One region of the Paenibacillus pasadenensis genome, then DNA from elsewhere that is predicted to be linked to it. Evidence: riboswitches for the same ligand, from Rfam matches in the RefSeq annotation. Region 1 holds a riboswitch; each other region holds the start of a gene.
What was found. Region 1 has a riboswitch for cyclic di-AMP ahead of B8V81_RS00125 (resuscitation-promoting factor). Riboswitches for the same ligand answer to the same signal wherever they lie in the genome.
Positions count from the first base shown of each region.

Region 1 (5,230 bases):
CGCGGTTCTTGTCATATTCGCGGGCGACGTGCACCGCGTTGACGAAGTTCTGCGAGTTCTTGTAGCTGCCGATGCTGTACAGCTCGCTGCGGCCCGGCGTCTTGAGCAGCCCGTCATGGCCCGTGATGACGACGATGTCCGGCTTGACCTGCGGGAGCAGACGATAGAGCAGGTCCGCCATCTGGTTCTCCGCCACGTGCAGCCCTTGAGCAGGCACGTTCATCTGGTTGTACAACTGCATGCTCTTGCGCATGTAGTTCGCATCTCCATCGAGATGCAGCACCTTGCCCGGCAGGTCGAAATACGCATGCTTCTCTTCCGGTCGGTAGTCGAGCTCGCTGGCGAAGGCATGGTCGATGAGTTCCGCGCTCATGCGCCGGTTCGAAGCCTTCACCTTGCTTCTCAGCGATTTCGTGACGCCCAGCTCCTCCGGGTTCGCTACCTTCTCCAGGTCGGCGAGCGGCGCGTCCGCGAGCAGACGGTAATCCGATCCTTTAAGTATGGCCGTATCCCCATAAACCGCCTCCACCCGGAAAAGCACGTCTCCTCCATAGGATCGCCGAACGACAAAATCCCCAGTTTCCACTGTGCCATCACCTCTAGCCTCAGCCTATGGGCAATGAGGGCGAATGGTGACAGCCGGATCGGAAACCGGGGGGTTCAAATCATCAGGTCAGGCTTGCTTCAGGCCTTCCCGCTCGAGGGCCGCCGCGAGCGCGGCATACTCCGGCAGCGAGAGCGTCTCGCCGCGGCGCACCGGGTCGATGCCCGTCTCCTGCAGGACGCGGGTCAGCTCCTCGCGCCGGTTTTTGCCGAGCCAGGACGACAGGTTGTTGTGGATCGTCTTGCGCCGCTGCGCGAAGCACGCCTGCACCGTGCGGAAGAAGAAGTCCTCGTCGGCCACCTCGACCGCAGGCTTGTCCCGCATCGCCAGCTTGATGACCGCCGAGTCGACGTTCGGCTGCGGGATGAACACCGTATGCGGCACGATGCAGACCAGCTCCGGCACCGCGTAGTACTGCACCGCCACGCTGAGGCTGCCGTAGGCTTTGGTGCCCGGCTTCGCCGCCATCCGCTCGGCGACCTCCTTCTGGATCATGACGACGATGTTCTCCAGCGGCAGCCGCTGCTCGAGCAGCTTCATCAGAATCGGCGTCGTCACGTAATAGGGCAGGTTGGCGACGACGCTGACCGCGCTCGTCTCCGCGAACTTGTCGCGGAACAGCTGCTGCAGGTCGAGCTCCAGCACGTCGGCATGCACGACCGAGACATGCTCCTCCGCTCCGAGCACCTCCTGCAGGATCGGGATGAGGCGCTGGTCGATCTCGACCGCGGCGACCGCTTTCGCCTGGCGGGCGAGCTGCTCGGTCAGGGCGCCGATGCCGGGACCGATCTCGAGCGCGCCTTTCGTCTTGTCGAGCCCTGCGGCCGACACGATCTTGTTCAGGATGTTCGGGTCGATCAGGAAGTTCTGGCCCAGGCTCTTCTTGAAGGAGAATCCGTGCCGCTCGATGATTTCCTTCGTCCTTCTCGGTGTCGCTACATCGGTCATGATCCGATTTCCTCCTTCATCTGCTCCAGCGCCTCGCGGAACTCCTTCCGGCTGATCCGGAAGCTTGCGCAGCGCTTCATGAACTGCTTGCCGTTGCAATAGCCGATGCCGAGCCGATTGCCCATGAGCAGCCGGCGCCGCGCGGCATCCGGATGGACGAGCAGCCCCGCCTCCATCAGATCGGCATGGGTGATTTCCGGCTCGCCGGCCGCGCCTTCCGTACGCACGGATGCGAGCGCGCGCCGCACCGCCTCCGGCGAAGCGTTCTCGACGCCGATGTCTCCGCGGTAAAGGGCGTCCTCCTGAGGCAGGAACGCATGCTTGCAGCCGGGAATGCGCTGAGAGACGATCTTGCGGATGCGTTCCCCGGCGTGGTCGGGGTCGGTGAAGATGATGACGCCGCGCCGCTCCATCGCCAGCTCGATCCGGCGGAGCACCTCCTCGCCGACAGCCGAGCCGTTCGTCTCGATCGTATCGGCCTCGACGGCCCGCTTGACCGCCGTCGTGTCGTCCTTGCCCTCGACCACGATGATTTCCTTGATCACTGGCTTGTCTCCTTTGGTTCCGCTTGCTTGCGACAGGGTAAAAGATCACAACTAGCTTTGACCCTTTCGCCGTCCCTTACTCCCCGCTATTTCCTTATAAACGCCCAAAACGGGCCGCTGAAAAACAGCGGGCCCGCTCGCAAAAGATCAGCTCAGCTTCGGCTTGGTCGGTCCAAGGACATAGACCGTATAGCCTCGCTTCTTGCCGAATTTTTTCACGTAGGATTCACTTTCGTAGAACACGTCGATTTTCTTGCCGTTGATCGCTCCGCCCGTATCTTCGGCGCGGCGGAAGCCGATGCCTTCTATATACACCCACCATCCCAGCGGGATGACGTCCGGGTCGACTGCAATGGTGCGCCCTTCGGACACTTTCGCTCCGGAGGCGGTGACGCCGTAACCGGGGTCGCCTTTGGATTTGCCCGTGGAGGCGAATCCGGCGGTATACGCGGTCAGGGTAACGTTGGTGAGAACTTTCTTGGCTTTGAGATCGAGACCGGATTTGGTCTGAGCTAGGGCTGGAGATGAGGATGCCGCGGTCAGGACCGCTGGCTTCGGTTTGGGCTTTTCCTTGGTTCCCACCGCCACGACCTTGCTGACGGCTTGTTTCTCCATGGATTTGGCGAGCAGAGTCTTCGTGACCAGTTTGCCGTCCTGGTACACCTTTTCGAAGGTTTTGACGAGTTGGCCGTTCTGGCCGGCCTTCACCATCTTGAGCTGCCCCTTTTCCAGGGTAGCGTCCTGCTTGCGGACGACGGTGAACGGGATGTCGTGCTTGGTCGTAATCTGATGCTTGTCGATTCTCATGACGCGGATCGTCATGTTGGCTTTCAGCTTGCTTTCGGAGCTCGGGAATACTTTATCCTGCTCCCGTACGGCAATATTGGATTCTCCGATCGCCGCTTCCACGGTCTTTTTGGTGGTCTTCACCTGCAGGGCCTTGCCGTCGGCAAGAATCGTCACCGGCACCGCCTGGTCGATCACGATGCGGTCGCCCTCCTGAAGCGCGGCGCCGAGCGGAATCGACAGCTCGTCATGCGGTCCGACCGCGATCGCCTGCTCCTCCAGCAGCTGCTGGAGCGAGGAATGGCTCGTGCTTACGATTTTCTCCTGCCCGTTCAGCACCAGAGAGACGCTTTTTTCCGACGTCCCTTTCAGCAACACCAAAAACATGAAAGTCATTGCGAGTGAGATCGTTATGCTAAGGATAATCAAACGCAGGTTGTCATGCTTCCATCGCCATTGGAAAGACTTGCTGGATGATCGTTGTACATGGGTTTCCTTTAAAGGGATAGCGCCCACTTCTTCGGTCCTCCTTACATAGCCCCGCCGCCTCGTGTTACGCATGATAATTCAAGACGCGACTATTAGGTTTTGTACGTGCCGAGCAGCACGCCGCTGGCAGCCTCGCCTCACCTCCACCGTTAACCCTATGTCGACGTATAATTCATTATTCAAACAAAAAGAAGCCGTCGACAGAGGATCTGTTTCGTGGCTTCCCGGGTGGTCACGATCAGGTGGAAGTGGAGCACGAGGTTGATCTCTCTTATATGCGCTTACGAGGTTAGCTGACGGGTTCGGGCAAGAGAGCTGCCCTATCGGCTCAAGGACCCTGCTCGTGGTCCCGGCGAATTCACCCCTGGAAAAGTACAGCTTGTCTGGCGGTCAAGCGTCATCCCTTCGGTATGTACGGCTTGCGTCCCCTTCTGCTGCGATGGTTCCCCCGCTCCCCCCGTTCGGGGAGATTAAGCGAATGATGAAAATCCTGCATCACTCAAAGCTCTGTGTTGAATCATACCGTTTCCTTCAAGCGATTGTAAAGACACGATAAAATCCTCTGAGATTCAAAATCGAGGGTTTTCGGGCGATGACGGACGTTTTATTCAAGGAAAGGTCAATCTTTCTCCTCCACAAGTCTTTTTTCATCCGATATCACGCCATTTTAAGAAATTTGGAAACATTTTCTTGCATTTGCCGATGTGATGGAAACGATTTCTTCTACAGATTTACCTTTTATTTCCGCAGCCGTTTCGGCCACGAGCGTGACGAAAGAGGTTTCGTTCCGCTTGCCGCGATGGGGGTGCGGAGCGAGGTAAGGAGAGTCCGTTTCGAGCAGCAATCGGTCCATCGGCACTTGCGCGAGCACCTCTTTGGGAACCCTTGCATTTTTGAACGTGACCGGTCCGCCGAAGGAGATGTAGAAGTTCATGTCGAGGCACTGCTTCGCCGTTTCCCAGCTGCCGGAGAAGCAGTGCATGATGCCTCCGACCTCCTCCGCTTTCTCCTCGCGGAGGATGCGGACGACATCCTCATGGGCGTCGCGGTTATGGATGACGATCGGCTTGCGGCATCGCTTGGCGATCGCGATCTGGTCGCGGAACGCCTGCTGCTGGACCTCCTTCGGCGAGGTGTCCCAGTAATAATCGAGCCCGATTTCTCCGAGCGCGGCGACCTTCGGATTGCTCATCAGCGACTCGATCCAGGCCAGATCGCCCTCGCGCAGATCGGCCGTGTCGGTCGGATGCCAGCCGACGATGGCGTAGACGAAGGGATAAGATTCGGCAAGCTCCAGCGTCGTCGGGATCGTTTCCCGGTTGAAGCCGACATTGAACAGCAGCTCCACGCCGGCTTCCCGCGCGCGCTGAATCGCTTCGGCGCGGTCGTTGTCGAATTTCGGTGAGTCCATATGGGTGTGCGTGTCGATGATTCCTTTCATGGTTCGACTCCTTTCATGCTTCGCCGCTCTGCTCCAAGCCCAGACGGGCCGCCGTACGCGGCTTCAGCTTATGCCGGATCCGTCCGGCGGCTTCTTCATCATAATACAGGCGGTAATGGCCTCGGTGCATGCCCGTGATCGAGGGAACGACATCGGAGCGCAGCGAGATTTCCGTTACGGCTCCGCTCGGCTCGAGCAGCAGGATGGGTGGCTTGCCCCTTCCTCCATCGGTCAGGCCCTCGGTCGCGGATCGATACACATGATAAGGAAGATCGTACGGGAAATCAATTTCAAGCTCATAGCCCGGATCCATTCCCGCCGCCGCCATTTCCTCGAAGCACAGCTGCGCTTCTGATTCATGCTCTTTCTCGAAGGTTATATACTTGTACAATTTGCGATGAAGGAACCGCGAGCACA
Region 1 is NZ_NFEZ01000001.1:22,724-27,953, forward strand. Features, by position in the region: gene yabG (sporulation peptidase YabG) at 1-586, opposite strand, end outside; gene rsmA (16S rRNA (adenine(1518)-N(6)/adenine(1519)-N(6))-dimethyltransferase RsmA) at 674-1,552, opposite strand; gene rnmV (ribonuclease M5) at 1,549-2,097, opposite strand; gene B8V81_RS00125 (resuscitation-promoting factor) at 2,245-3,399, opposite strand; cyclic di-AMP (ydaO/yuaA leader) riboswitch at 3,636-3,859, opposite strand; gene B8V81_RS00130 (TatD family hydrolase) at 4,040-4,813, opposite strand; gene B8V81_RS00135 (HD domain-containing protein) at 4,827-5,230, opposite strand, start outside.

Region 2 (5,230 bases), on a different contig from region 1:
ATCGGTGCGGAACGTGCCGATCGTCTCCGGCACGGCCTTTTTGGCGGCGAGCGAGCCCGCGACCGCAAGCAGCGTGATGATGGAGACGTACCGCCCCAGGTACATGACGATGCCGGTGCTGAGGTTCCAGAACGGCGTATTGTCGCCTAGTCCCTCGAAGCCGGAGCCGTTGTTGGCCGCGGACGACGTGAACTCGTAGAGCGCCTGGGTAAGGCCATGGTAGCCCGGGTTCGAGATCGTATCGGGATAAGCATAAAGAGCGGCGGCCGTCGGCAGCAGGATGAGCGCCGGCTGCACGAGCAGCGTCAGCGCGATCAGCTTCATTTCGCGACCCTCCAGCTTCTTGCCGAGAAACTCCGGCGTCCGGCCGACCATCAGGCCGGAGAGAAACACCGCCATCAGCGCGTACAGCAGCACGTTCATGAGGCCGACGCCGGAGCCGCCGAACACGGTGTTCAGCATCATGTTCATGAGCGGCACCATGCCGCCGAGCGGCGTGAACGAGTCGTGCATCGAGTTGACGGCGCCGGTTTCGGAGGCGGTCGTCACGACTGAATAGAGCGCGGATTGCGGCACGCCGAAGCGGGTTTCCTTTCCTTCCATGCTTCCTTGGCCGGAATCATAGCCGAGCGCCGCGATCGCGGGGTTCGCCTCCTGCTCGGCCGTCAGCGAGACGCCCAGCATGACGACGAACAGCAGCGCCATGGAGACGAACAGCACCCGCCCCTGCTTCGGATTGCCGACGAGCTTGCCGTACGCGAACGGCAGCGCCGTCGGCACGAGCAGCATGAGCAGCATCTGCAATAGGTTGCTGATCGCGTCGGGGTTTTCGAACGGATGCGCGGAGTTGACGCCCATATGGCCGCCGCCGTTGTTGCCGAGCTCCTTGATGGCGAGCAGCGAGGCGACCGGACCGCGCGCGATCGTCTGCTCCCCGCCCTCCAGCGTCTGCGCGGCGGCAGACGGCTCCAGCGTCTGCGGCACGCCGAGCGCGACGAAGACGAGCGCCAGCACAAAAGCGATCGGCAGCAGCACCCGCGTGATCGAGCGCACGAGATCGACGAAGAAATGGCCCATCGGCTTGCCGGCCAGCCCTCTCATGAACGCCATCGCCGCGCACAGCCCCGTCGCCGGCGAGACGAACATCATGAACACGATCGCGATCATTTGGGACAGATAGGATAAGCCGCTTTCGCCGCTGTAATGCTGCAGGTTCGTATTGGTCATGAAGCTGATCGTCGTGTTGAACGCGAGCCGCGGCTCCATGTTCGCGATCCCGCTCGGATTGAGCGGGAGATAGGCTTGCGTGCGGAAGACGGCGTAGACGAGCAGCAGCATGACGCCGTTGCTGACGATCAGCGCCGCGGCGTAGGCTTTCCAGCTCTGGCTTCCGGGGCGGATGCCCCCGAGGCGGTAGATCAGCCGCTCCGCCGGGCCGAAGACGCGGTCGAGGCCGGTCGGCTCCAGGCTGTAGGCCCGATAGAGATACAGCCCCGCCGGCTTGGCCAGCAGCAGCACGAGCAGCAGCGTGATTGCGATGGATAGTCCTGCCATCATGGGAGGTGGCTCCTTCTTGGGTCAGAATTGGTCGGGGTGAAGCAAGACGTAGACGAGGTAGAGGAACACGGCCGCGACGACAACCCACAGGAGCGCGATCATCGTTCCTCGCGTCCTTCCTGCGCCTGCTTGCCGCACCAGGCGAGCAGGCCGAGCATCGCGGCGGTCAATCCGATCAGCAAGGCGAGCATGCCGATATCCATCATGTGAATGGCTCCTTGTCTTGGCGGGCTTCGTCCTGAATGAGGTAAAAGACGTCCTGCCCGTTTGTATGAATGACATAATCCGCTCCGAGCGACTTGTAGACGCCGCCCGAGCCGCGGCCTTGCGTGACGACGAAGATGCTGCGGCCGGTCCAGCCGCGGAAAATCTGCACATAGCGGCAGCAGAGAGCGAGGCTGCTCTCGAACAGGTAGACGTTGCCGCATCGGCATTCAGGCGCCGGATTGCGGTCCTTTTCGGCCGTATCGATTTGCATGATTCGACCTAAGCCGAGGCGCTCCAGCCGCTGCCTTTCGCGGCGGCTGTTGACGACTGCGGCGCAAGGAATCCGCATGCGCTTCAGCTGCATCAGGAAGCGTTCGCCGGCCGCTGTGGCCGGCGAGACGAGTATCGTTTCGGGATCGAGATCCATGGTGGTTCTCCTTCGGGTGGCGAGGGCGGCGGACGGCTGCGGACCGGGATCCGCTTTGGAAAAAAGCGCGCAAAAAACCACAGAGGCAGCGGCCCCTGTGGTCTTGGTCAGATCACAAGCGTCATCATCCTCTCTCCCGATCGGAGCACGGCGCGCTATGGCGCGCGCCGCCTCCTGCGCTTACGAGGTTAGCTGTCGGATTCGGACGGTGAGAGTCGCCCTACCCGAGGGAGACGGATTCCATGGATCCGCTCCCCCAGGATTCACCCCTGGAGCCGCGGCGGCCGACTCTCACATCGGCGGCCGCAGGCTCCGCTTGGTTCCCCCGTTTTCCATTTCGGAAACTCAGCGTTGTCAAAAGCTGGTCTGGCTAGCTGAGACGAATCTTACACCCGGACTTTTCGGAAAGTAAAGCCGGGCCAGCGGCGAAAATCCGGCCGCGATCGCGCTTGTCGAGCAAGAAAGGCCGATCGATCTCCATTTCTCTCTCTGAATCTCGCTCATTCTCTCGAATTCATCTCGACGCATGCCAAAAACCCGCCTCCATCGCCGATTTCATTCTCGGCAAACGAAGGCGATGGTCGCGCTTACATGAAGCGGGACGGCTGAATTCCGCCTGCGCCGCCTTTTACAGACCGCCCTCTCGTCGCGTAGGATGAGCAGCAAAAAAAAGCGAAGGAGCAATTGCCATGCCCAAATCGGAACACATCCTCGTCTGCCTGTCGTACGGCCCGCACGGAGAGCGCCTCATCCGCCGCGGCGCCGAGCTTGCCGCGGCGGCGGGCAGCCGCTTGGTCGTCCTGAGCGTGGTGTCGGACGTCGAGGCGGCGCCCGGCTCGGCGCAGGAGGAATGGCAGCGCGTCTGGCGCGAGGCCGCGGCCGAAGCAGGCGCGGAATTCCGGGCGGTGCCGTCCGCAGGCCGCAAGGCCGTCGACGTGATCGCGCATACGGCGATGATCGAGCGCATGACGCAGATCGTCGTCGGCCAGCCCGTGCCGACGCGCTGGGAGGAGCGGTTCCACGGCTCCTTCGTCGACGCGCTGCTGCGCCGGATCGGCCAGACCGATCTGCATGTCGTCGCCGTGCAGCGGCTGGACGAGGAGCTGGAGCGGACCCATGAGCGCGGCGTCCGCGTCGCGGTCGCCGCGCGGGACGGCGGCTACGTCATCCAGAGGACCTTGGACAAGAATGGATGCTCCGGCGTCTTTTTCCGCAGCCGCGATACCGAGTTCGAGCATGGCCTGCTGAAGCTCAAGGACGGCAGCAGCCGCAGCCGCGCCTTCAAGGTGCGTCACGGCGCCGTCGTCGATCCCGAATTCCCGGCCTTCTGGCGGAGCAGAAGCTAGGGCGTGTTTGCATAACCCGAAGCGGGATTGCAAACACGCCCTAAGGAGACGTTTTTACGCGATTTTTATTTGGCAGACCGGGTCGCCGGGCGTAAGATCAGCTTAACGAATCCATCCAGCCCGTGAACTCCAGCTCGTCGTACCGGTAGAACTGATCCAGAATCCGCTCGCGATCGTCGAGGAACAGCCCGCCCGCGACCTCCGACACGAGCTTCGGTATCGCATGGCGCATGCCCGACAGCGCGGAGGCGGATAGGCCGCAACTGATCATCGCGGAGTAGTTGAACGTGTGAAGGCCGTGCAGCCGCGACGCGCCCTCCTCGTCCCGGCTCGTGAAGGCGAAGCCCGGCGTCAAATACGGATGGGCGTCGAGCACCGGGCTGGCGATGTCCGCCGGCGCCTCGTACCGGTCGCCCCAGCGGGCGATATGGCGCTCGACCAGCCGCAGCTCGGGACGCAGCGCCGGGTCGGTCAGCAGCCCGGTGCTGACGACGAGGAAGTCGAACGACTCCTCGCCCTGCGGCGTCGTCACGACGGCCCGCTCTCCTTCCGTCCGCACCGCGAGCCAGGGCGCTCCGACATGGAGCCGGAAGCCCGGCCAGGCGGCCGCCCGCTGGAACGTGTCGTTCGTCGGCGGCTGGTTGTGCTTGAAGAAATGCGCCATGACGGCGTACTTGTCCTCGTCGGACAGCCGCGGGAAATGCTCGATCATGCCCGAGTGCTCCATTTGCCGGATCGGATTGATGCGCGGCAGCTCCGGCCGGCGGACGAATACATGCGCCTCCGCGACGCCCGCGGCCAAGGCGAAGCTGGCGTTGTCGAACGCCGACGCGCCTCCGCCGAGCACGGCGATCCGCTTGCCGCGCAGCGCCTCGAAGTCAATCGCCTCGGACGTATGCGCGTACAGCTCGCGCGGCACATGGCGCGACACGAGCGGCGGCACATGCCACTCCCCGCCGCCCTGGATGCCGGTCGCGAGGATGACCTTGCGGGCGAGCAGCTGCGGAGCCGGCGCGCCGGGGCCTTCGAGATGGAGCCGGTAAAGGCCCTTCTCCAGCGGCTCGACGAGCGTCAGCCGCGTCTCGTTGACGACAGGCAGGTTCAGCACCCGGCGGTACCAGCGCAAGTAGCTCATCCAGTCCCCGCGCGGAATTTTGTCGATCGCCTCCCAGCCCTCCGCGCCTGCCTGCGCCTCCCACCAGGCGCGGAACGTGAGCGACGGAACGCCGAGATCGATGGACGGCAGATGCTTGGGCGTACGGAGCGTGTTCATGCGCGCGTACGTTTCCCACGGCCCTTCCTTGCCCTCCGGATTCTCATCGAGGACGATGACGTTCGAGACGCGTTCCTTCATTAAAGCAAATGCGGCTCCGAGTCCGCTCTGGCCGCCGCCGATGATGGCGACGTCATGCACATGGCCTTCGTCATGGCTCCTCGGCTGGACCCAGCCCGCCCCTCCGAAGGCGATATAAGACAGGTCCCGCTGGACCTGGGCGTTCAGTTGCTCTAGGCTCATCCCGCATCGTTCCTTTCTGCTGTTCCGCTTGCCGGCCCGGCGGCTGGAGGTCAGACTATCTGCCGCATCCGATTCGTCTTTTTGGCGACTAGACCGTTTCAACCCTTTATCGCGGCTCTCAATGTCTCCTTCATGTTATATTTTATCACATCATGCGTAAAGAGTTGCGGAAAGAAC
Region 2 is NZ_NFEZ01000004.1:2,232,525-2,237,754, reverse strand. Features, by position in the region: gene kdpA (potassium-transporting ATPase subunit KdpA) at 1-1,554, opposite strand, end outside; gene B8V81_RS26310 (potassium-transporting ATPase subunit F) at 1,579-1,659, opposite strand; gene B8V81_RS19060 (hypothetical protein) at 1,760-2,191, opposite strand; cyclic di-AMP (ydaO/yuaA leader) riboswitch at 2,354-2,552, opposite strand; gene B8V81_RS19055 (universal stress protein) at 2,881-3,537, shown strand; gene B8V81_RS19050 (FAD/NAD(P)-binding protein) at 3,635-5,053, opposite strand.
Region 2: it holds a riboswitch for cyclic di-AMP, as region 1 does, so the genes downstream of both, B8V81_RS19060 (hypothetical protein) here and B8V81_RS00125 (resuscitation-promoting factor) in region 1, are expected to answer to the same signal.

Region 3 (5,230 bases), on a different contig from region 1:
CAGGCGGGAATGGCCGTCCATCTCCAGTGGAACGAACTTGCGGTAGAGGGAGCTGCTCGCTCCGGGCTCGTACCACTGGATGTCGACGACGACGTACTCCCAGCCGAACGGCTTCAGCCGCTCGGCCATGTATTCCGCGTTGCCGCGGATTTCTTGCTCGGTGACGGCTGCGCCGTAGCAGTCCCAGCTGTTCCAGCCCATGGGCGGGGTCGGCGCGAGGTTCAGATGGCTCATCGTTTCCTCCTGTTTTCGCATCAAGCAGCGTTCTTTCTTGAACTATACTCGACGCGTCCCGGCGCCAACTACGACAATTTCACGCAGGCAATAGCATGAAATTGCTGTCTTGCTCCGAGAGGATCAGTCGAAAAAGATGCGGCTGTAGGGAAGCCCTTCGCCGCCCAGGCGGAACGAGCCCGGCGTCCGGCCGGTCAGCCTGCGGAACGCCTTGATGAAATAGCTGCCGCTGCTGTAGCCGACAGCCGCGCCGATCCGCTCGATGCTCCAGTCCGTCGAGCCGAGCAGCTCCACGGCCTTCTGGATGCGCACGCGGGCGAGGTACTGCGCCGGCGTCACGCCGGCATGGCGGGCGAAGCTGCGGACGAAGTGGAATCGGGACAAGCCGACTCGGTCGGCCAGCTCATGCTGGCTGATCATGTCGGCATAGCGCGTCCGCATGCAGTCGGCCGCTTCGCGGATCGCAGCGGGCCAGTCCGTCTCCGGCCGGGCGCCGGTCGACGCCCAGCGGCAGAGCTCGACGAGAAAGGCGTGCACGCAGGAGGAGGCGACGAACGGATCGGATATTCCGCCCGCGCTGGCGCGCTGGAACAGATCGCGCAGCAGCAGGATCGGCGGACTGTCCGCCGACAGGCGGGGAAAGGGGCCGGTCCTGCTTTTGACGTAGTCCCACAAGCCCTGCGCATGCGTCGGCCGGAGGAGAACGAAATAGAACTCCCACGGCTCCTTTCCTCCCGGATAGCGGTAGCGGTGACGCCCGGGAATTTCCGTCATGAACGCTTCTCCCGCCGCCAGCCGGCGTTCGCCGCCGCTCTCGTAGATTCCTTCGCCGCTCGTCGTATATTGGAAAAGCAGGAGCGGGCCGTCGGTCCTCTTCTCCCCGTCCCAGTCGTAGTCCGTCGAGTCGATCGCCTCACGGCCGACCGCGAACAGGCTGCAAAGCGGCAGCTCCGCGCTCTCCTGGAAGCGGAACCCGTAGATGCCGTAGCCCTCGTTTCTCGCCATATGCGCCCGTCCCTTCCTCCATGCTGAATGAATCCATCGTAAAGCGGACGGGCGGCGCTGTCCACCTGCGGTAGGCGCTTGGGAGAAAAACGAGCGGCGGCAAGCCGCCGGAGACGATGCGTCCGCGCGTCAAGCGAGCCGCGGCAGGCGAAAAGGCGAAAATGCCGCAGGTCCGTTTGGACCAGCGGCATTTCTCCGCGCCTGCCGTCATGCCGGGCGAGGCGGTCAGGAATTCAGCGCCGTGTGGATCGCTCCCAGCAGCTCGCCGTCCAAGTTCTGCCCGTACTCCCAGAACATGATGCCCGCGAGGCTGTTCGCTTTCAGGTACTTGACCTTTTCGGCTAGCGACTGCGTGTCGTCGTAGCTGAGGAAGCCGCCGCCGCTGTTCGTCAGATACGGAGCCTTGGCCGCATCGTCCCATTGGCGCGTCCAGCCGTTTTTGTTGATGAAGCCGGCCTTGAGCTCGTCGTACGTATAGTCGGCCGTGCCGTGGGAGTAGAACGCGCCGCCGATGACCAGCTTGGACGCGGGCAGCCCCTTGCTCTTGAGCAGCTTGACGGCGGTGTCGACGCTGTAGCTGGCGCGCGAGGAGTTGTAAAGCGCCGTATGATGCGTGCCCGAGCCGGCCTGCATGTCGTAGGTCATCACGTTCAGGAAGTCGAACGACGGCTGCACGGCGGCGATGTCGATGTTGCCGAGGCCGTAGTCCGAAGCGCCTACGGCGGCGGTCAGCTGGTACTTGTTGCTGCCTCGGCCGTCCGCTGCGCTGCCTGCGTCAAGCACCGAACGGAGCTTTTGGATGAACAGCGTATAGTTCTGCTTGTCGCCGGCGGCCGGGTATTCCCAGTCGATGTCGACGCCGTCCAGCTTGTTGGCGCGGATGTAGGAAAGGGCGCTGTTCGCGAACGCCGTCCGGCTGGCGTCGGTCGAGGCCGCGCCGGCGAAGCCTTGCGAGCGGCCCCAGCCGCCGACGGAGACGAGCACCTTCAGGCTCGGATTTTTGCTGCGCAGCGTCGTCAGCTGGGCGAGCTTGGAGGCGTCGCCGCCGCTCACGCCGTTGTTGGCCACGTCGGCGAAGGCGTAGAACACATGCGTCAGCTTTTCGGCCGGCACGGTGCTCACGTTCGGGAAATGCCAGTCGGCGACGTAGGCGCCGGTAATCTTGCCGCCCGGAGCGCCGGGCGTCGGAGTCGGCGTCGCGCTAGGCGAAGGCGTCTTGGTCGGAGTCGGCGTCGGAGTCGGAGCGGACGAGCAGGCGCCGAGCGATTTCCATGCGCCCCATGGGCCGGACAGGTCGGGGCGCTCGTTCGTCGTCCACCACTTCGCTTCGTACAGCGTGCTGCTGTACACGGCTTTCTGGCCCGCGGTGTAGATCGCCGAGGCCGACCAGGCGGAGACGCCGGTGCAGGCATCGGCGGCATGGGCGGTGCGGACGGCGAGCGAGCCCGGCACGATCGAGCCGATCAGGAACACGGCGAGCAGCAGCGCGCGCAAAGCCTGGAAGCGGGGGGTGGAAGTGCGGGATTTTGCGGACATGAAAGTCCTCCTTTTCAAAAGTAGGATAAAAAAGCGGAATTCGGCAGGCGGCCTCCTTTCACTCGAAGAGTTCCACTATTATCCTATTAAATTCATAACGCTTAAAGGATAGTTTCTCAGAATGGCAGGGGGAAATATCCATTTCTTCCTCTGGGCAGGAGGACAGGGGCGAAAATCGCGTCCATTCGATGATATGAGCAGAAGGGCCTAGGCTGATTTATGAGAAAAGTAAGGGATTTGATGAGGGACTTCTAATATTTCCCGGGCAGGGATTCGACAAAAAACTACGAATATTAACCTTTAATAAAAATGATGAATCATCATGCCGAATTTTCGAGAAGAAAAACGGGGGAACCATACCGGGTGAATGAATCTTGCAAGAGAGGATTCTAGGGAACCTTCAACCGAACCCACAGCTAACTTCGTAGGCATCCGAAGGGAGAAGCAACTTGTGAAGAAAGTCATCCTGTCCATGCTTGGCCTGGTTCTGCTTCTGACGTTCAGCAGCAGCGCGTTCGCGAATACGCCGGATCTCGACAGCGCGATCAAAAAAGTCATCGGCACGCCTTACAAATACGGCGGCACGACGACAGCCGGCTTCGACTGCTCCGGCTTCGTCCGCCATATTTTCAACCAGTTCGACGTCAAGCTGCCCCGCACGTCCAAGTCGCAGGCTCAGGTCGGCTCCAAAGTGGACAAGGACGATCTTCGTCCCGGCGATCTCGTCTTCTTCAATACGAGCGGCCGCGGCATCTCGCATGCCGGCATCTACGTCGGCGACGGCAAGTTCGCCCACGCCTCCAGCAAGGGCGTGCGCTACACGAAGCTGAGCGATTCCTACTACGCCAAGCGGTACGTCACCGCCCGCCGCGTCGTCACCGGCGAGGACTACAGCAAGATGATCGGCGAGGACGACGGCGAGGACGTCGCCGGCGAAGAATAAGCATGGTCGTTGAAGTCCCGGCAGCTTGGCTGCCGGGACTTTTTGCATCCGGACCCGCAGGGGAGCCGTTGGCGATACAGGAGGAGGAGGAGTCCATCATGAAGCTGCAAGGCCTTAATCATCTGCTGTTCAGCGTCTCGTCGCTGGAGCGGTCGATCGCGTTCTATCGGGAGGCGTTCGGCGCGAAGCTGCTCGTGCGCGGACGGTCGACCGCTTATTTCGATCTGGACGGTCTGTGGCTCGCCTTGAACGAAGAAAAGGATCTCCCGCGCGAGGAGATCCGTCTGTCTTATACGCATATCGCCTTTTCCATTAAAGAGGAGGAGTTCGACGAGGCGGTGTCCCGGCTGCGGCGCATCGGCGCGGACATCTTGCCGGGACGGGAGCGGGACGAGCGTGACCGGCGCTCGGTCTACTTCGCAGACCCCGACGGCCACAAGTTCGAATTCCATACCGGCACGCTGGCGGACCGGATGGCCTATTATCGCCAGACCAAGCCGCATATGGAGTTTTTTGACTAGAGGCTCCGCATGGCTCATAGGCCCGCGCAGTCGTTTCGTTAGCGCTTAGAAGCCTCGCTCGCGGACAGAAAGGAACAAGGGGCTGTCCCGGCATCCGTGAAACGGACGTCGGGACAGCCCCTTGTCGCATGGCCGCCTCTGGCGCCGCAGCCTCTCGCTCCTCGGGTTCGCGAACGGCAGAGCCGCGGCTTCTCGCCGCTCGGATTCGCGAACGGCAGCGCCGCTCCAGGCTCCAGGCCTACCGCGCAGCTGCTTTCATCGCTCTCGCTTGCGGCTCGACGAGCGCACGATCAGCTCCGCCGGCAGGATGAGCGTGCGCGGGCCGCTGCCGTCGCCGTTTTCGATCCGGTCGACGAGGCGCTCCAGGCCGAGCGCGCCGAACTGATAGGCCGGCTGCGCGGCCACCGTCAGGAACGGACTCAAAATGCTGGCGAAGCCGAGATCGTCGAAGCAGACGACCGACAGATCGTCCGGCACAGCCAGGCCGCGCTCGCGCAGCGACTGGATGACGCCGAGCGCGAGGAAGTTGTTGGCGGCAAAAATGGCCGTCGGCGGGGAGCTCAACGCCAGCAGTGGGTCGAGATCGCTCGGATTGAAGCCGTCCGAATAGTCGAGATGGCGGACGAGCGTCTCGTCATACGGGAGGTCGTTCAGCTTGAGCGCGTCCCGATAGCCCGCATGGCGCTCGCGCGCGGTGGAGACGTCCTCCGATCCGTTCACCAGCGCGATGCGCTCGTGGCCGAGTCCGATCAGATGCTCGACGAGCCGGCGCGCCCCGTCGCGGCTTTCGCCGAGGATGCGGTCCGCCTGGATGCCGGGCACGTCCCGGTCGAGCAGCACATAGGGAATGCGGTGCTGCTCCAGCAGCCGCAGATGCGGGGCGGAGCCGTCGCCGGCCGGAGCGAACAGCACGCCGTCCACGCGCGTGGAGAGGATCATGTCCACATAGTCCTTTTCCTTGCCGTAATCCTCGTCGCTGTTGCCGAACAGC
Region 3 is NZ_NFEZ01000003.1:177,145-182,374, reverse strand. Features, by position in the region: gene B8V81_RS04620 (glycoside hydrolase family 27 protein) at 1-234, opposite strand, end outside; gene B8V81_RS04615 (AraC family transcriptional regulator) at 358-1,239, opposite strand; gene B8V81_RS04610 (glycosyl hydrolase family 18 protein) at 1,465-2,775, opposite strand; cyclic di-AMP (ydaO/yuaA leader) riboswitch at 3,089-3,222, shown strand; gene B8V81_RS04605 (C40 family peptidase) at 3,227-3,718, shown strand; gene fosB (metallothiol transferase FosB) at 3,817-4,239, shown strand; gene B8V81_RS04595 (LacI family DNA-binding transcriptional regulator) at 4,495-5,230, opposite strand, start outside.
Region 3: it holds a riboswitch for cyclic di-AMP, as region 1 does, so the genes downstream of both, B8V81_RS04605 (C40 family peptidase) here and B8V81_RS00125 (resuscitation-promoting factor) in region 1, are expected to answer to the same signal.

Region 4 (5,230 bases), on a different contig from region 1:
CTCGCAGGAGCGTTCGCCTGGTGAGGGCGGCGGAAGAAAGGAGCGTGATCCCGTGTCCACCTATCTCAAGCAAGGCTGGGGGCTGACTGTCAAGCATCTGCCGATCGCCGCCTTCCTGTTCCTGTACCGGCTGCTGTGGGGCTTCTTCCTGTACCGGCTCGTCGACTCCGTCGTGCGCCCGCTCGTGCAGCGCTATCCCGGGGCGGACGGAGCCGCCACCGGCGCAGACGCGATCTTCTGGGCGGAGTCGCAGTTCCGGCTGCTCAAGACGGATCTGGCCCATCCGTATCTGTGGCTGCTGGGCGGACTGCTGCTCGCCCGCCTGCTGCTCGGTCCGCTGCTGAGCGCCGGACTCGCCTACTCCGTGCGGCATGCCGCGGAATCCGGAGCCGAAGGAGGCACGCGCTTCCTCGAGGGCATCCGCGTCTGCTGGAAGCCGTTCATCCTGCTCGCTGCCGCCGAGCTGACGCTCGCGCTCGCTCCGGCCGTCTGGCTTGCGCGGGAGGGCTTCCAACGCTTCCAGCACTACAGCTCGCTGCCGCAGCTGGCCGCGGACGCGCTGCCCTGGGCCGGAGCGTGGCTGCTCTGGATCGGACTGCTCCATGTGCTGATCCTCAGCCTGCAGTTCGGCGCGGCAAGCGGCCTGGGCGCAGGGGCGAGCTTCCGCCAGGCGCTGCGCCGCCTGCTGCCGCTGGCAGGCGTCAGCCTCGTCCTGCTGCTGCTGTCGGGCCTGCTGCAAGCCGGCGTCAGCGCTGGGGCGATGGCCTGGGCCGGCCTTGCCGCCATCGTCATCCAGCAAGGGTATCATTTCGTCCGCACGCTGATCGACGTCTGGATCCTCTCCGCGCAGTACAGCTGCTGGTCCGACAAGCCAGATGCCGGAGGACGTCAGGTTAGTTGACAAATCCGAATGTCCATCCTATAATTGTGTAAATTCTCTGACAATTTTGTCTTGTTTTTCGGACCCGAATGCGGTGTATATAACATCCAGGCCGGCCGCGCAGCGCCGCCCCGGCACCGCCCCGCGAACACCAAACCTTCATCTGCCGATGATCGTACGATCATCATCCGCAGCTTTAATGGAGCATAGAAGCCATCGAATGCAGGACATGCTAGAGGAGAGTTTCATTTTAGAGAGAGAGGAAAGATTGACCATGACCGAAAAAATCTACGCCTACTACGAGCAGCTGCATCAAGCGACCGGCGATCTGCTGGACCGCGCCGGCGCCTACCGGAACGCGCAGGAGCTGGAAGCCCTGCAGAGCGAGCACGCCCGCCTGCGCCCGGAAGGGCTCGACCTCAGCGAGGCCGCGCTGACCCGCCTGATGGGCATGCGCACGAAGCTGCTCACGTTGATGGAAAACTCGCTGTACACGGCCTGATCCCCCGATTCGGATCGCTCCGGCGCGAACGACGCGCCGACCGCAAAAGCGCCCCTCGCGAGGGGCGCTTTTTTTCGATGCGGCAGAGCCGAAGCGGCCCGCCGGCAGAGGCGTCGATTCGACTCCAGCCCCCGAAGCAAGCGCTGTCATTTGTCTCTTTCAACATGAGAATTATGAGAAAATGTCGGGAAAGGGAGGAAAATAGCTTAAAGAAAAGAATACCACTTCCAGAAGCAGTTCAAACATGCCGAGTTCCATGACTATGGAAACGGGGGAACCATCTCAGGGTGAATTGATTTCGCCCTCCTCGCCGCAAGGCAGGAAGGCCGAGAAATCATAGGGAACCTTCAACCGAACCCCACAGCTAACCTCGTAGGCTCTGGAAGGAGCACTTCAGCTTTGAAGAAGAAAGCCGCAGCAATCGCACTCGGACTTGCCCTGCTGTTCTCGGCAGGCGCGCAAAGCGCATCGGCAGGATCCAAAATGGACGGCGTCATCAGCGACGTCATCGGCACGCCGTACAAGTCGGCGGGCACCACCTCGAAAGGCTTCGACTGCTCGGGCTTCACGTCCTACGTGTTCAAGCAGTTCAAGATCACGCTCCCCCACTCGTCCGCGGCTCAATCGGCCATGGGCAAGAAGGTCGCCAAAGACGACCTGAAGGCGGGAGATCTCGTGTTCTTCAATACGAGCGGCAAGGGCGTCTCCCATGTGGGCGTCTACGTCGGCGACGGCAAGTTCGCTCACGCTTCCTCAAGCCGAGGCGTGACGATCAGCGAGCTGAGCGAGTCCTACTACGCCAAGCGCTATATGTCCGCCCGCCGCGTCATGGACGAAAAGACGTTCGAGAAGTACGCGGACGACGCTGCCGACCAGCCGGACGGCGGTCCGGACGTCGATTAAAAGCCTTTCGAAGTCGGACGAGCAGACCGCAGCAAGCCTCCCCTCGGAGCGCCTGCTGCGGTTTGTTTGCATTCCGGCAGGGTAGTACGGAAAGAGCATGATCGGCCGCGGCCGATCCAAGGAGGCAAGGACATGTATCTGTTCATCCACCGCAAGGATCTCCGAGCGGGCGATCTGCGCGCGTTCGACTACGCCGCCAGCCTTGGCATGCCGGGCATCCATGCGCTGATCCTCGACCCGGCGCAGCTCGGGGACGGCCGCGCCGAGTCCCATCCCGGACGGCATTTCCTGCGGGCGGCCGGTCTGCTGCTGCGGGATTATGCGGCGCAAGGAGCCGAGCTGCAGCTGCTGCACGGCAATCCCGCCCTCGTGCTGGACGAGCTGCTCGAGCGGGAGCCGATCCGCGAGGTCGTCGTCACCGCCGACCATACGCCTTATGCGCGGCGGCGGGACGAGCGGCTCGCCGCCGTCTGCCGCAGCCGGGGCGTGCGCTGGACGGCGCTGGAGGACGTGCCGCTCGCCGATCTGGACGCGTTCCAGGAGCAGACGGGAAGAAAAGAGCCGTACCGCGTGTTCACGCCGTTCTACCGGGCGTGGAACGGTTATGTCCGCTCGCGGCTCGCGCCGCCTCCGGCCGTCGCTGCCGGCGGCCTGCCGATCGCCCGGCTCTCCGGCGGCGGCAGCTGGAGCGTGCCGGGCGAGCTGGCCGGCCTGCTCGCGGCCCCCGTGCCGGAGGACGAGCGGCCCGAGCGGCAGCTGGAGCGGTTCCTCGGCGGCAGCCTGCAGGCGTACGAGGAGCTGCGCGACCGCTACGCGCTGGATGCCGGGAGCGGCCTCTCGCGCTGGCTGAACGTCGGCGCGCTGTCGGCCCGGCGCGCCTACGGCCTCGCCCTGGATGCCGCCCGGACCGAGGACGGGCGCGAGCCGCTTGCCTTCGGCGGAGCGGCCGACTGGCGGGCGGACGCCGCGGGCCAGCTCGAGCTGGCGCTGCCGGGCAGCGGCGAAGGCCCGGGCTCCGCGCCGCGCGATCCGTCGGCCGCGGCGGCGCGCTCCGGCGCGGAGAGCTGGATCCGCCAGCTCGCCTGGCGGGAGTTCTACCTGTACCAGGCGCGGTTCGACGCGGACTTTTTCCGCTATGAGGAGCAGGTCGACCTGTCCGGCCTGACGGAGCGGCATGCGGAGGCATGGCGGCAAGGCCGCACCGGCATCCCGCTCATCGACGCGGCGATGACGCAGCTGCGGACGACCGGCGAGCTGCCGAACCGGCTGCGCATGATCGCGGCGATGTTCCTGTGCAAAAACCTGCTGGCGCCGTTCACGGCGGGAGAGCGATGGTTCCGCGAGCAGCTGCTCGACTACGACGCTACGCTGAACCGCGGCGGCTGGCTGTGGAGCAGCTCGCTCGGCTTCGACGCCGCTCCGTACTTCCGCATCATGAATCCGGTCGTCCAGTCCAAGCGCTGGGATCCGGACGGCGCCTACATCCGGCGCTGGCTGCCCGAGCGGGCCGGATGGTCCGCCGCCGCCGTGCACGAGCCTTCGCCGCAGGCGGTCGTCGACCTCAAGGCGTCGCGCGCCCGCGCCATCGAGACGTACAAGCGGCTGCTCGCGAAGCCTTCCCGCCCGCTCGATCGTCTTCATTAGAACACATAGACAAGGCGCAACCAAGACTACGCCAGCGAAGGAGACGCACATGGGAATGCCTCGACCGACACCAGCCCCCGCCCGGGCAGACGCCCGCGCCGCCGTCCGGCGCAAGCCGCGACGCAAGCGGAGCCCGCTGGGCGGGCTGCTCATCGTCGCCGGACTGGCCGCCGGGACGCTCGCCCTGCTCAAGCTGGAGCTGCCGCGGGCGTTCGACAAGATCGTGCCGCAAGGCCTGTACCGCGACGTGCCGCCCGTCGCCGGCCTGCATCCCGAGGTTCGGGCGGCGAGCGAGCGGCTCGCCGCCCAGGCGAAGGCCGCCGGCATCGCCGTCGTGTTCACTGACGGCTTCCGCAGCGAGGCCGAGCAGGACGAGATCTACGCCCAGGGACGGGATCGCGAGGGCCGCATCGTCACCCATGCCAAGGGCGGCGAGTCGTTCCACAACTACGGGCTCGCGATCGACTTCGCCCTGAAGGACCGCTCCGGCGACATCATCTGGGACATGGAGTACGACGGCAACAAGAACGGCCGGGCCGACTGGCTCGAGGTCGCCGACATGGCCAAGCGGCTCGGCTTCAGCTGGGGCGGCGACTGGGAAGGCTTCAAGGACAACCCTCATCTGCAGATGGATTTCGGCTACTCGATCCGCGAGCTGCAGCTCGGCAACCGTCCGGACGGCTCGCTGCTCGCGGACGGCACGGCGAGCGGCCCGCCAGAGAAGGCGGAATAATTTACAAATAAACTATTTGCCGATAAACAACCCCGCATAAAGCCCTCTTAAGATAACGGATGAGCACTCGTTCATACCTAATTCTCTTGGGAGGGTTTTTTGAGATGAGAAAATCAAGCAAGACGAGCCGCATCCTGCTCGGGGCGATGCTGGCCGCCGCGACGGCCGTCGGCGGAGCCGGACTCGCCGAGCTCGGCCCGCAGCCCGCCGCGGCCGCGGAAGCTGCGGAGACGGCGAATGCCGCCCCGTCCATCTACATCGCCCCGATCCACCAGGCCAAGTTCCTCGCTGGCGCGAAGTTCGATTTTCGCGTCGAGCTGAACGACTGGACGGGCGACGCCTCGACCGTCCGCATCACGATCAACGGCAAGAGCCCCGAAGCCGTCTTCGGCAAAAAGCTCGAGCTGACCTCCACCGCCAAGAGCCGCGAATTCACCGTCCGCGACGTCTCCTTCCCCAAGGCCGGCCCTGTCTCCGTCTCCGTCCAGGCCGGCAGCCTGAAGCGCACCGTGCAGTATGAAGTCGTGAATACGGAGCAGGCCGGCCGCAAGGCGAAAAACGTCATCCT
Region 4 is NZ_NFEZ01000004.1:184,822-190,051, reverse strand. Features, by position in the region: gene B8V81_RS10560 (M1 family metallopeptidase) at 1-24, shown strand, start outside; gene B8V81_RS10555 (hypothetical protein) at 53-901, shown strand; gene B8V81_RS10550 (hypothetical protein) at 1,155-1,382, shown strand; cyclic di-AMP (ydaO/yuaA leader) riboswitch at 1,618-1,776, shown strand; gene B8V81_RS10545 (C40 family peptidase) at 1,782-2,285, shown strand; gene B8V81_RS10540 (cryptochrome/photolyase family protein) at 2,418-3,929, shown strand; gene B8V81_RS10535 (M15 family metallopeptidase) at 3,979-4,662, shown strand; gene B8V81_RS10530 (alkaline phosphatase) at 4,767-5,230, shown strand, end outside.
Region 4: it holds a riboswitch for cyclic di-AMP, as region 1 does, so the genes downstream of both, B8V81_RS10545 (C40 family peptidase) here and B8V81_RS00125 (resuscitation-promoting factor) in region 1, are expected to answer to the same signal.